3 regions of the Niveibacterium umoris genome follow, and region 3 is predicted to be linked to each of the others. Evidence: predicted binding sites of a transcription regulator. Region 3 holds the regulator's gene; each other region holds the start of a gene.

Region 1 (4,301 bases), on a different contig from region 3:
GAACTGCGCGTATTCCTCGAACAACCCCTTCTGCAGGTAGAAGCCGAAGGCCGTCGCTTCGTTGTTGGAATAGCCCTTGATCGCGTGGCCGTTCACCTTCTCGAGTTCGGCGAGCGGGAACTTGTTGACCACCTTGTTCGCGTACAGCACGTCGTACAGCGTCTTGCCTTTGTATTCCGGCTTCTTTGCGATCAGCTCGGCTGGCCACACTTCTTCGACCTTGAAGCGCTTGGAGAACTCGACGAACTGCCACAGGTCAGAACGTGCCTCGCCCGGCGCCTGCACCTGCTGGCGCCAGAACTGCGTGCGGCGCTCGGCATTGCCGAAGGCGCCTTCCTTTTCGGTCCACATCGCGGCCGGCAGGATCAGGTCGGCCGACAGTGCAGACACCGTAGGGTAGGCGTCGGACACGACGACGAAGGCTTCCGGATTCCGCCAGCCGGGGTAGATCTCGCCGTTGACGTTGGGCCCGGCCTGCATGTTGTTGGTGGTGCTGGTCCAGTAGCACTTCACCTTGCTGTCTTTCAGCGCGCGGCTCTGCGCCACGGCGTGCAGGCCGATCTTGTCGGGGATCGTGCCTTCCGGCAGTTGCCAGATCTCTTCCGCGTGCTTGCGGTGGTCCGGGTTGGTCACCAGCATGTCCGCCGGCAGGCGGTGCGCGAAGGTACCCACTTCCCGCGCGGTGCCGCAGGCCGATGGCTGGCCGGTCAGCGAGAAGGGGCCGTTGCCCGGCTCCGAGATCTTGCCCACCAGCAGATGCACGTTGTAGATCATGTTATTGACCCAGGTGCCGCGCGTGTGCTGGTTGAAGCCCATGGTCCAGAACGAAACGACCTTGGTCTTCGGGTCGGCGTAGAGCTCGGCGAGTTTCTTCAGCCGATCGACCGGCACGCCCGAGAGCTTGCTGACCTTTTCCGCCGTGTACTCGGAGACGAACTTCGCGAACTCCTCGTAAGTGATCGGTGTCGCGTCGCTCGGATTGTTCTTCGGCTTGCCGTCGGCGCCGGGGTAGCCGTTGAACTTCGCGTCCTTCTCCAGCGCGTGGTTCGGACGCAGGCCGAAACCGATGTCGGTCTCACCGCGCTTGAAATTCACGTGCTCCTTGACGAAGGCCTTGTTGACCTTGCCCGTCTGGATGATGTGGTTGCAGATGAAGTTCAGGATCGCCAGATCGGTCTGCGGCGTGAAGATCATGCCGTTGTCGGCCAGCTCGAAACTGCGATGCTCGAAGGTCGACAGCACATGCACCTGGCAGTTCGGGTGCGAGAGGCGGCGGTCGGTGATGCGCGTCCACAGGATCGGGTGCATCTCCGCCATGTTCGAGCCCCACAGCACGAAGGCGTCGGCGTTCTCGATGTCGTCGTAGCAGCCCATCGGCTCGTCCATGCCGAAGGTGCGCATGAAGCCGGTGACCGCGCTGGCCATGCAGTGGCGCGCGTTGGGGTCGATGTTGTTGGAGCGGAAGCCGGCCTTCATCAGCTTCGATGCGGCGTAGCCTTCCCAGATCGTCCATTGGCCGGACCCGAACATCGCGATCGACGTGGGGCCCTTTTCCTTCAGGGCGGCTTTCCACTTTTCGGCCATGATGTCGAAGGCCTCGTTCCACGACACCTGAACGAACTCGCCGTTCTTGTCATAGACGCCATCCTTCTTGCGCAGCAGAGGCGTCGTCAGGCGGTCCGCGCCGTACATGATCTTCGACAGGAAGTAGCCCTTGATGCAGTTGAGGCCGCGGTTCACCTCGGCATCCGGGTCACCCTGCGTGGCGACCACCCGGCCGCCCTGCACGCCGACCAGCACCGAGCAGCCGGTGCCGCAGAAGCGGCAGGGCGCCTTGTCCCAGCGCAGGTTTGTATCAGGCGAGGCGGGCGCAGCAGCAGGCGCTGCATCTTTCTTCGGTGCGGCAAGGCTCAAGCCTGCCGAGGCCGCTGCGGCGGCCGCTGCGTTGGCCTTGATGAAGTCGCGTCGGGTGAGTGACATGCTGCCTCCGGAGATGGGTTCTGGGTCGTGCGCGCGGTGCGTCATGCCGGGGTGGCAGACGCTCGCGACAGGTCGGGTGGATTGTCCGACGTGGCGTCGTCGGCGTATTCGTAGGCGAGGGTGGTGCACACCAGATGCGGCACCAGCTGAACCTGCGTGAGCGTCTCGGTGGTGCCATGGCCGGGCAGGTCTTCGACCGTGACGACGAGCTTGCCTTCGCTGTCGTCACGCACGTGAAGCTCAACGCCGGGCAGTGCGGCAAGCGATGCACAGACGGCATCCAGATGCATCGGTTTTGCGCGCAGTACCAGCCCAACGATTCGCATATCCCCGCCCCTTTGTCTTTGCCGCGGCATCGCTATGGCGGATGCCTGGACACGCAGGGTGGCGCTCAGCCGGAACGCGCGTGGTTTCAGCGCGCGTGACGGCCATGCTCCACCTTGGTGCGTCTGGATTGGACGCGTGACAACCCGGCGCGGCATTGACCGGCGTCAATGCGGCGACATTAGGCCTTACAGATCAAAGGGTTATTGTGCGACGCAAAAAGGCGTTCAGCCTTGTCGCAGGCGGCGGGCGAGGTCTGAAACACGCATCACATAGTGCAGGCCGCCGGAAGTGCCTGCCTCGCCCTCGCGTGCGAAGCCCAGCTTCTCGTGCAGGCGTACCGCCACCTCATGGCCGGGCAAAACCCGGCTGCGCAGCGTGACGGCGCCATGCGAGATCAGGTGCGCCAGCGTGCGCACGAGCAGGCGCCGGTGCAGGCCGGTGCTGCGATACCAAGGGTGGATGTTGATCGAGAGGATCTCCCAGGTCTCGGCATCGGTGGGGCGCAGCAGGACGTAACCGGCGAGGCGGTGTTGCAGGTGCTCCGAAATGATCCGGCCGCCGCAGGCCAGCGCGGCGGCATGGTGTTCGCGCCGGGTTTCGGTCGAGAACTGGCCGTTCTCGGCGGCGATCAGATCGCCCAGCGTGAGCGCGTCGAGGCGCGCCATCTCGTCGAGCAATTGCGCCTCGTGCGTGCGGCCGCGTTCGCCGAGCGGCTGCAGGCCGTGCTTGAGCCGCATCAGCGTCAGTTGCAGCACCCGTGCGTCGTTGCTGGCGCGGTGGCGTTCGATATGCAGTTCCGCCTGCACTTGCGCCTTCGTGTCGTGCCAGCGGTTGGCCTCTTCCTCGTTCAGCAGCGTGCGCAGGTTGTCGAGCCGGAAGGCCGGCACCCGTTCGGCTGCATCGAACAGCAAGGCGAGCCAGGTGTAGTCGTGGGCCCAGCCGTCTGAATAGACCACCTTGCCGGCAAGTTCCCGGTTCAGGGTCTCGGCCATCTGATCCGCTGACTTGCCGTGGCGCATCAGCGTCTCGCGCGAGATGTGGTGGATCGATTCGGCGGCGGGGTCCCAGTGGGTCCATTCCGGTTCCGGCAGGATCAGGCTGCACAGCGCACGATTGTCCGGCAGCGCGACGCCGACTTCGATCGGGTAGCTGCGCGGCCCGAAGCCCGAGGCCTCGATGTCGATGATGATCGGTGCGGATGCGGCGTCCCCGCCAGGCGGATGTGCTTTCAGCGCCCTGTCTCCCTGTCTTGTCTCTTGTTCTTTGGCGCCGTCGGATGCGCGTTGCGTCGATTGTGGCGGCGCTGCGCCGCGCTTGGCAACGGGTGGATCAGGCGGCGGCCAGCATCAGCCTTGCGCAGGCCACCACGCCAACGAACCAGACGAGGCTGCGCACGGTTGCCAGATCGGCCACATAGCAGCCGAAATAGGCAAAGCGGGCGACGATGAAGGTGATCGCCCAGGTGTCGATCAGCGCGGGCGCGACACCGGCGACATGCGCCATCAGCACCGCGGCGGCGAAGAAGGGGAAGGCCTCGAAACTGTTCTGCTGTGCCCAGTTCGCGCGCTGCGGCCAGCCTGTCAGGCTCGCCAGTGTGTTGCGCGGGGTGTGGTTGTTGTAGCGGGTGCCGCTACGGATACCGCCGGCCTTCGCGGCGAGCGCCCACAGGAATGGCTGGATCGCGGCGATCAAAACGCACAGGAAGCTGATTTTCATGGTGGGTCTCCGATAGGTGGCCAGCAGTGTAAGCGGCGCGGCGCGAAATCAGCCAAATGCAGTGTCCGGTGCGCGGCAAACGGTGGGCGTGAGAAAATCCCGCTTTGCCCGAAGAGATGCCGACATGGCCCAACTCATCCTCAACCCCGGCAAAGAGCGCTCCGTCATGCGCCGCCACCCCTGGATCTTCGCCGGTTCGGTCGCGACATTGACCGGCCGTGCGCGGCCCGGCGATACCGTCGACGTGGTGTCCGAGCGCGGGGTGGTGCTGGGGCGCG
Region 2 (4,301 bases), 2.2 Mb from region 3:
TGCCGGGGGCGCGCATGTTCAGCACCGTCACGACGATGTTGATCGCGCCCATGATCGAGCTGATGCCCATGATGTGGACCGCGAAGATCGCCATGTCCATGCCCATGCCCATCTGGATCGAGAGCGGCGCGTAGAGCGTCCAGCCGGCTGCGGTAGCACCACCGGGCACGAAGAAGGAGCCCACCAGCAGCAGGGCAGCCGGTGGCAGCAGCCAGAAGCTCCAGTTGTTCATGCGCGCGAAGGCCATGTCACTCGCGCCGATCATCAGCGGAATCTGCCAGTTCGCGAAGCCGACGAAGGCCGGCATGATCGCGCCGAAAACCATCACCAGCCCGTGCATGGTGGTGAGCTGGTTGAAGAATTCCGGCTGCACCACCTGCAGGCCCGGCTGGAAGAGCTCGGCACGGATCGTCAGCGCCATCACGCCCCCGGAGAGGAACATGATGAAGCTGAAGATCAGGTACATCGTGCCGATGTCCTTGTGGTTCGTCGTCGTGATCCAGCGCATCAGGCCGCTCGGCTGATGGTGGTCATGTCCATGTTCAAGGCCGTGAGGGACCGCACTCATGCGCTAGCTCCTGTCTCGGAATCGGTGCGTTTCAACCGGCCGTTGCCGGATTGGCGGAGGCCTGCGGCGCAGCGGGTTGCGCCTGCTCGGCCATGCGTTTCTTCTGTGCCGCGACCCACTCGGCATACTTCTCTGCAGATACGACGTGCACTTCGATCGGCATGAAGCCATGCTCCTTGCCGCAAAGTTCGGCGCAATTGCCGCGATACACGCCTTCCTGCTCGGCGCGGAACCAGGTGTCACGGATGAAGCCGGGAATCGCGTCCTGCTTCACGCCGAAGGCCGGCACCCACCAGGAATGGATGACGTCATTCGCGGTGGTCAGGATGCGGATCTTCTTGCCGACCGGCACCACCACCGGGTTGTCGACTTCGAGCAGGTAGTTCGGGCCTTTTGCAGCCGCGCCTTCGATCTGCTCACGCGGCGTCGACATCATCGAAACGAAGCGAACACCCTCGCCCTCGCCCTTGAGGTAGTCGTAACCCCACATCCACTGGTAGCCAGTGGCCTTGATGGTGATGTCGGGGTTCGACGTATCCTTCATCGCGATCACGGTCTTGGTGGCCGGGTAGGCCATGCCGAGGAGAATCAGCACCGGCACCACCGTCCACGCAATCTCGACCGCAGTGTTCTCATGAAAGTGCGCTGCCACCGCGCCCTTCGACTTGCGGTGCTTGAAGACGGACCAGAACATCACGCCGAACACGGCGACAAAGATCACCAGGCAGATCAGCAGCATCAGCATATGCATGCCGTGGATCTGCTCGGCGATGCCGGTCACCGGCGTCTGGAGGTTGTAACGCGCGTCGCTGGCGGACGCGGTGAATGCGACAAAGGTGGTCGCAAAGGGAAGCGCTGCGCGAGTGGTATGCCTCATGGGTCTCCAAAACACCGGATGAGTGCTGCGTCTGACGACAGCGTTGCAGTCCTTGAGCACCCGACGCTGCGATGCCTCACACGACCGCTTGCCGCAACTCCAACTCCCGTGTGGGGGAACGACACCTTTTCCGGAGCGCCCGCCACGTACGGTTTTGATGGTGCCACAGCGTCGCCGCACTCAGCAAGAAATGTTGATGCATATCAATGTGTTGCGTCGCCGCTTATGATGCGTCGCAATATCTGATTGCCCGGGCAAGCACAGCCCTTGCAGCCAAACAAAAAGGGCGCCCGCAGGCGCCCTTCTCTCGTTACGCAGAAAGCGTTCAGCGCTGCGCCAACGCGTCCAGCAACTTCTGATGCACACCGCCGAAACCACCGTTACTCATGACGAGGATGTGATCGCCCGGCTCGGATTCCTGCACTGCCGCATGCACCAATGCGTCGAGTGATTCGTGCGTTTGCGCCTTGTTGCCAAGCGGCAGCAGCGCCTCCGCAGGGCTCCAGCCAAGCTTGTGGGCGTAGCAGAAGACGAAGTCGGCCAGCGCGAGACTGGGCGCGAGCCGGTCTTTCATGGTTCCGAGCTTCATCGTGTTCGAACGGGGTTCGAGCACCGCGAGGATGCGCCCTTGCGGTTGCCGGCGACGCAGACCTTCAATCGTGGTCTGGATCGCAGTCGGATGATGTGCAAAGTCGTCATAGACGGTCACGCCGTTGACCACACCACGCACTTCCATCCTGCGCTTGATGCCCTTGAAGGCGGGCAGCGCGGCGATGGCGTCCAGCGGCCGGACACCGACGTGGCGCGCCGCGGCGATCGCGGCCAACGCGTTGGCGCGGTTGTGGGCGCCGGCGATGGGCACCTCTGCGCTACCCAACTCGGCACCCGCCAGCGCAAAGCGGGCCTCGGCCGCCGAATCACCCTCGTCGGCTGCCCAGCCGGCCGCATCGTTGAACCATTCGATCTCGCTCCAGCAACCGCGCGCGATGACGCGCTTGAGGCTGTCTTCCGCAGCGTTGGCGACGATCCGGCCACCGCGCGGAATGGTCCGCACCAGATGATGAAACTGGGTTTCGATCGCCGCGAGGTCGGGGAAGATGTCGGCGTGGTCGTATTCGAGGTTGTTCAGGATCGCGGTACGCGGCCGGTAATGCACGAACTTCGAACGCTTGTCGCAGAAAGCGGTGTCGTACTCATCCGCCTCGATCACGAAGAACGACGAATCGGTCAGCCGCGCGGAAACGCCGAAATCCTCCGGCACACCACCAACCAGAAACCCGGGATTGAGCCCCGCGGTTTCGAGCAAGTACGTCAGCATCGACGTCGTCGTGGTCTTGCCATGCGTGCCGGCGACCGCCAGCACCCACTTGCCCGGCAGGATCTGTTCGGCGAGCCATTGCGGCCCCGAGGTGTAGGGCAGGCCGCGATCGAGGATCGCCTCCAGCAGCGGATTCCCCCGCGAGACCGCATTGCCGACCACATAGACATCCGCCCCCAGATCGAGCTGCGCGGGGTCGTAGCCTTCGATCAGGCCGATCCCCTGCGCTTCGAGCTGTGTACTCATCGGCGGGTATACATTGGCGTCGCAGCCAGTGACGCGATGGCCGGCGGCACGCGCGAGCAACGCGATACCTCCCATGAAGGTGCCGCAGATCCCGAGAATGTGAATGTGCATCAGAAGCGGCGCGCGGCCGATGGCGGCGCGCGGTGTGGTTAGAATAGGCGCTGATTGTAGCCGACACCTCAAGGCCCCACGTCCGATGCCGCTCCACGACGCCCCGCCTCCCCGCAGTTCGCTTCGCCAGAATGTCGCTGCACTCGCCGCCCGTCTGATGGCCGAGGACGGCATCTCCGACTACGGGCTCGCAAAACGCAAGGCCGCACGCCAGCTCGGGATCACCGATGGCGAAGCGATGCCGAACAATGCCGAGATCGACGCTGCACTGCGCGAGTATCAATCCCTTTACCCGGACGACGAGCACGACGAGCGACTGCAGACGATGCGCGAAACCGCCTGTGAAGTGATGCGCCTGCTCGCCCCATGGCGCCCTGCCTTGACCGGTGCGGTACTGGACGGCAGCGCCAATGGCTTTTCCGAGGTCGAGATCGACGTGTTTGCGGACAGCGCCAAGGAAGTCGAGATCTTCCTGCTGAACGAGGCACTCGAATACGAACACCGCGAGATCCGCCGCCCCGGGCCGGAATCGCCGGAAGCGATACTGGCCTTTGAATGGGACGAAGTGCCGGTCAAGCTCTGCGTATTCGGGCCGCTCGCCGAGCGGATACCGCGCCGCAATGGCTCGGACCGCGCACGCCTGCCCGCCGTCGAAGCACTCTGCGCTACGGATGCCTCACATGAACGCTGATCGCATGCGGCGAGCGGTTTCGGTCGCACTCATCGTGGTGGTCGCCGCGGTGGCGGCATACGCCGGCTGGCGCGCAGGCCAGCATCGCGACGACGCCACCGAGTCCCCAACTGTCGTCACAAATACCGCCGCCGTGGAGCAACTGCTCGCCGCCCACCTGCAGGATCCACAGGGGCAGAACCTTGCCATGAACCAGTGGCGTGGCAAGGTTCTGGTGGTCAACTTCTGGGCCACCTGGTGTCCGCCCTGCCGACGCGAGATGCCCTTGCTCGACGCCGCACAACGCAAATGGGCGGACAAAGGGCTTCAGGTGGTTGGCGTCGGCATCGACGAAGCGGCCGCCATTCGCGACTACGCGAAGGCCAACGCCTTCGCAATGCCCTTGCTGATCGGCGATCCGGCATTGATCTCACTCACCGAACAGTTCGGCAACACCCAGCAAGCCCTGCCGTTTTCGGTCATCATCGGGCGGGACGGCAGGGTCAAGCAC
Region 3 (4,301 bases):
GCCTCGAGTTCCTGCGCAAAGTAGTCGGAGAATTTGATGCCCCAACCCTGTTCGAAGGCGCCGAAATCGATCTCGAAGTGACACATCAGACTCTGGATGACCGCATACCGGAGCTGGTCGTCGAAACTCATCTCGTATCCGCGCACCACAGGCAGTTCATCGCGGTCGATCGATGCGTAGTAGTCCTCCAGAGTCTTCGCCGACTGGATGTAGGCGGAGCCCACCTTGCCGATCGAAGAAACGCCGAATCCGAGCAGATCGCAGTCCGAATGCGTCGAATAACCCTGGAAATTGCGGTACAAGCGCCCATTCCGCTGCGCCACGGCCATCTCGTCGTCAGGTTTGGCGAAGTGATCCATACCGATGAACACGTAGCCGGCGCGCGTGAGTTTGTCGATCGCCATGCCCAGTATTTCAAGCTTCTGATCGGCACTCGGCAGATCCGCCGCGTTGATGCGCCGCTGCGGCATGAATCGCGTCGGCAGATGAGCGTAGTTGTACAGCGCGAGGCGGTCCGGCGAAAGGCTCAGAACGGTGTCCAGCGTGCGGCTCACGCGCTCGACGCTCTGGAACGGCAGGCCGTAGATTAGATCAATGCTGACGGACCGGAAACCATTGGCGCGCGCGGCGTTGATGACCGAAGCCGTCTCATCGACAGACTGGATTCGATTGACCGCTGCCTGCACGACCGGATCGAAATCCTGCACACCGACGCTCATCCGGTTGAAGCCTTCGGCACCAAGGAGCGCGACCGTTTCAGCCGAGACCCGCCGGGGATCGACCTCGATCGAATACTCGCCCCCTTCGGTCAGCGTGAAATGACTACGGATGGCGCGGAACAGTTCGCGGATTTCACTGTCCGACAGGAAGGTCGGCGTACCGCCGCCCCAGTGCATCTGCGAAACCAGGCGGGATCCGGCGAGTTGCGCCGCGACCAGACCCATCTCTTTGTCGAGGTACTGGAGGTAACGTTCGGCACGACTGCGATCCTTCGTGACGATCTTGTTGCACGCGCAATAGAAGCAGACCGTATCGCAGAACGGAATGTGGAAATATAATGAGAGGGGTTTCATCAGGCCGCCCTGCGCTCGCAGACCCAGATGTCTTGCGAAGTCGGTGCGTCCGAAGCCCTCATTGAAGCGGTCCGCCGTCGGGTAAGACGTGTAGCGCGGACCTGAAACGTCGAAGCGGCGGATGAGATCGCGGTCGAAGACCGGCATCTGCTCAATTTGATTCATTGTTTTGTTTTCTCTCTGTGGATGCCGGAAGGTGTCATGAACTCCGTAGGAGCCGTTTGATTGCCATCAACTAGCCCACTTGGAGCACCAGACTTGGAAAAACCCGCCACCATTGCGCTGACGGCCGTAAACCTGCGAACTGCGTGCACCCAATGTAATCTTAAGGAACTCTGTCTGCCGGTCGGGCTCGACGATGTCGATCTTGAACGCATCGACGGACTCATCACTGCGCGAAAGAAAGTGAAGCGGCAGCAGCACCTTTACCGCGCGGGCGAACCCTTCGAGGCGATCTACGCGATTCGGACCGGTTTCTTCAAAACCGACATCCTGACCGAAGATGGTCGCGATCAGGTCACCGGCTTCCAGATGGCTGGCGAGATCCTCGGACTCGACGGCATCTCGACCGACCGCCACGTCTGCAATGCCGTGGCGCTGGAGGATTCCGACGTCTGCATGATCCCGTTCGAGCGCCTTGAGGAACTGTCACGCCGGATCGAACCCTTGCAGCGTCAGTTCCACAAGTTCATGAGCCGCGAGATCGTGCGCGAACAGGGCATCATGATGCTGCTCGGTTCGATGCGAGCGGAAGAGCGGCTGGCCGCCTTCCTGATCAACCTGTCGCAACGCATGCGCTTGAGGGGCTATTCGGCGTCCGAGTTCCACCTGCGGATGACGCGCGAAGAGATCGGGTCTTACCTTGGACTGAAACTCGAAACAGTGAGCCGCGCATTCTCGAAGTTCCAGGATGACGGACTGATCAGCGTCCATCAGAAGCACATCCAGATCCTGGATGCTGAAGGCCTGCGCCGCCTGATCGGTCGCGCAAACGTCTGATCAGCGCCACGGGATCGGGCTATGCGTGTGCGCTACCGACACGATGTAGCCGAATACCGCCAAGGCGGCCGCGAAAGCGGCCGCTTTTTCTTTGTCTGTCCGCCCACGTTTGAGCGCAACGCTGCCGAGCATCACATAGGCCAGCAGCGCCACAACTTTGGCGCTCAGCCAATCATTTCGAACCGGCACCACGCCGAGCGCACAAGCAAGCGCAATCGCTGACGCAAGAAGTATCGAATCCACAACGTGCGGCACGATCCGGACCCAGCGTCGCTCGACCCACGAGGCGGATCGCATCACGCCTACGCCTCGGGCGACGAATCCGCACCCGGAGATGATCGCGCAGCCAACGTGGACGCCCTTGAGCCAGACGTAATCCACCCCGATTGCCGCCAGTTCAACGCTCAAGCACGTATTCGCCAGGCGCAGCCGCGAGCTCCGGATAGGCTGCCGTAGCGAGCGGAGGCGGTGCGACTTGCTCGCCGCAGCGTTCCCCCAACCACGCCGTCCAGTCCTCCCACCAGCTTCCAGCAAGATGTTCCGCCCGTTCGCGCCACGCATGGGCACTGTCGGTGCGATGTGCGGTCGCGATCCAGTACTCACGCTTGGGCGGTTGCACCGGCGGATTCACAATGCCAAGGATGTGACCACTGGATGACAAGACGAAGCGTTTTTCGCCGCGGACGAAATTCATCACGCGAAACGCCTGGCGCCAAGGCGCGATGTGATCGTCTTCAGCGGCTACTGCATAGAGCGGCTGATTGATCCGCCCCAGATCAATTGACTCGCCCGCCACCGACAGCGCGTCGGGTTCGATCAGCTTGTTCTGCAAGTAGAGCTCGCGCAAGTACCACGCATGCATGGCATACGGCATTCGGGTCGTATCCATGTTCCAGTACAAGACGTCGAACGCCGGCGGCTTCTCGCCCATCAGGTAGCCCTGAACCACGTACTGCCAGATCAAGGGGTTCGATCTGAGCAGCCTGAACGAGGTCGCCATGTCGCGCCCATCCAGATAGCCACGCTGCTCCATCGCCCGGGTCAAGTACCTGACGCTTCCCTCATCGATGAAGACCTCGACGTCGCCCGGCTTGGCGAAGTCGACCAAGGTCGTGAACAAAGTCCAGTGGGCCACTGGCATCGCCTCAGGTGCATAGCGCCGGTTGGCCCATGCCATGTACATCGACAGGCCCGTCCCGCCAATGCAATAGCCGACGGCATGCACCTTGTCGGACCCGGAAAGCGTACGCGCGGTCTGGATCGTCGCGTCGATGCCCTCAAGCAGGTAGTCGTCGAAGCGCACATCCCGCATCTTGGCGTCCGGATTCTTCCAGCTTGTGATGTAGACGTCGAAACCCGCATCCCGCAAATAGCGAACCAGACTCTTTCTTGACGTCAAATCCAGAATGTAGAACTTGTTGATCCAAGGGGTGATGATGACCACCGGCATCCGATGGACCGCCTGCGCCGTCGGTGTGTAGTGGATGACTTCGACAAGCCTTGTGCGAGCCACGACCGCGCCTGGGGTCTGGCCAAGGTTGCGCCCAACCTTGAAATCGCTCGGATCGGCCATGCGGATATCACCTGCACGCAGATCCTCCATGAAATTCTGCCAGCCGGCCTTGAGCGTCGCGCCCTGGCTCGCAACTGCGGCACGCTGCGCGACCGGGTTCAGCCAAAGGAAATTGGTGGGCGCCACCGCATTGAGCCACTGGCGCCACCAGAACGCCGCGCGGCGCCGCTCTGTCCCTGATAGCCCCGGGGTTGCATACAGTGAATCCTGCGCATGACGGGTGAACAACAGATACCACTGCTTCAGGGCGTTCCAGCTTGGGTTCTCGGACCAGACAGGATCAGTGAATCGGGTGTCGTCCGGTTGGGGTTTTACGACGTCCTGGGTCTTCGCCCCCGCGGCACGCGCAAGGGTATTGCATGAGAGCGCCCAGGCTTCGGTGGAAAAACGGGTCATGCGATCGGCAAGTTCAAGCGGATGCAACCACCAGGCCGCCTGGGCATGCATGACAGGTGCAACGACACCCAATGGATCAACGCTCGCCGAAACCTGCTCTCTCACCGTGCCCAATGAGATGGCTGCTCCGTTCGCGGATTCCGTTGAACGATCACGAACATGGTCCGAACACATGGCGTCCTCCCACCCTGAATGCCTGTATTCATGGTACTCAGCGCAATGAGCTCATGCGCCAAAACGTCCGACCGCGATTGACAGTG

What was found. The regulator FNR, encoded in region 3, switches genes on or off when oxygen is low (the NO sensors DNR and NnrR bind a similar motif). The targets are predictions, from matches to a motif close to TTGANCTAGNTCAA.
Region 1: the regulator FNR is predicted to act here: its motif matches at 2,462-2,475, upstream of GGR36_RS17580 (chaperone NapD).
Region 2: the regulator FNR is predicted to act here: its motif matches at 1,639-1,652, upstream of coxB (cytochrome c oxidase subunit II).

What each region holds. Positions count from the first base shown of each region.
Region 1 covers NZ_JACIET010000002.1:1,220,171-1,224,471, forward strand. The annotation lists gene napA (nitrate reductase catalytic subunit NapA) at 1-1,980, opposite strand, end outside; gene GGR36_RS17580 (chaperone NapD) at 2,022-2,306, opposite strand; gene GGR36_RS21695 (GNAT family N-acetyltransferase) at 2,532-3,326, opposite strand; gene GGR36_RS17590 (MAPEG family protein) at 3,637-4,023, opposite strand; gene GGR36_RS17595 (class I SAM-dependent rRNA methyltransferase) at 4,148-4,301, shown strand, end outside.
Region 2 covers NZ_JACIET010000001.1:2,646,414-2,650,714, forward strand. The annotation lists gene ctaD (cytochrome c oxidase subunit I) at 1-568, opposite strand, end outside; gene coxB (cytochrome c oxidase subunit II) at 600-1,445, opposite strand; gene mpl (UDP-N-acetylmuramate:L-alanyl-gamma-D-glutamyl-meso-diaminopimelate ligase) at 1,771-3,120, opposite strand; gene GGR36_RS11880 (hypothetical protein) at 3,206-3,811, shown strand; gene GGR36_RS11885 (TlpA family protein disulfide reductase) at 3,801-4,301, shown strand, end outside.
Region 3 covers NZ_JACIET010000001.1:495,020-499,320, reverse strand. The annotation lists gene hemN (oxygen-independent coproporphyrinogen III oxidase) at 1-1,238, opposite strand, end outside; gene fnr (fumarate/nitrate reduction transcriptional regulator Fnr) at 1,332-2,072, shown strand; gene GGR36_RS02120 (SirB2 family protein) at 2,073-2,480, opposite strand; gene GGR36_RS02115 (PHA/PHB synthase family protein) at 2,470-4,215, opposite strand.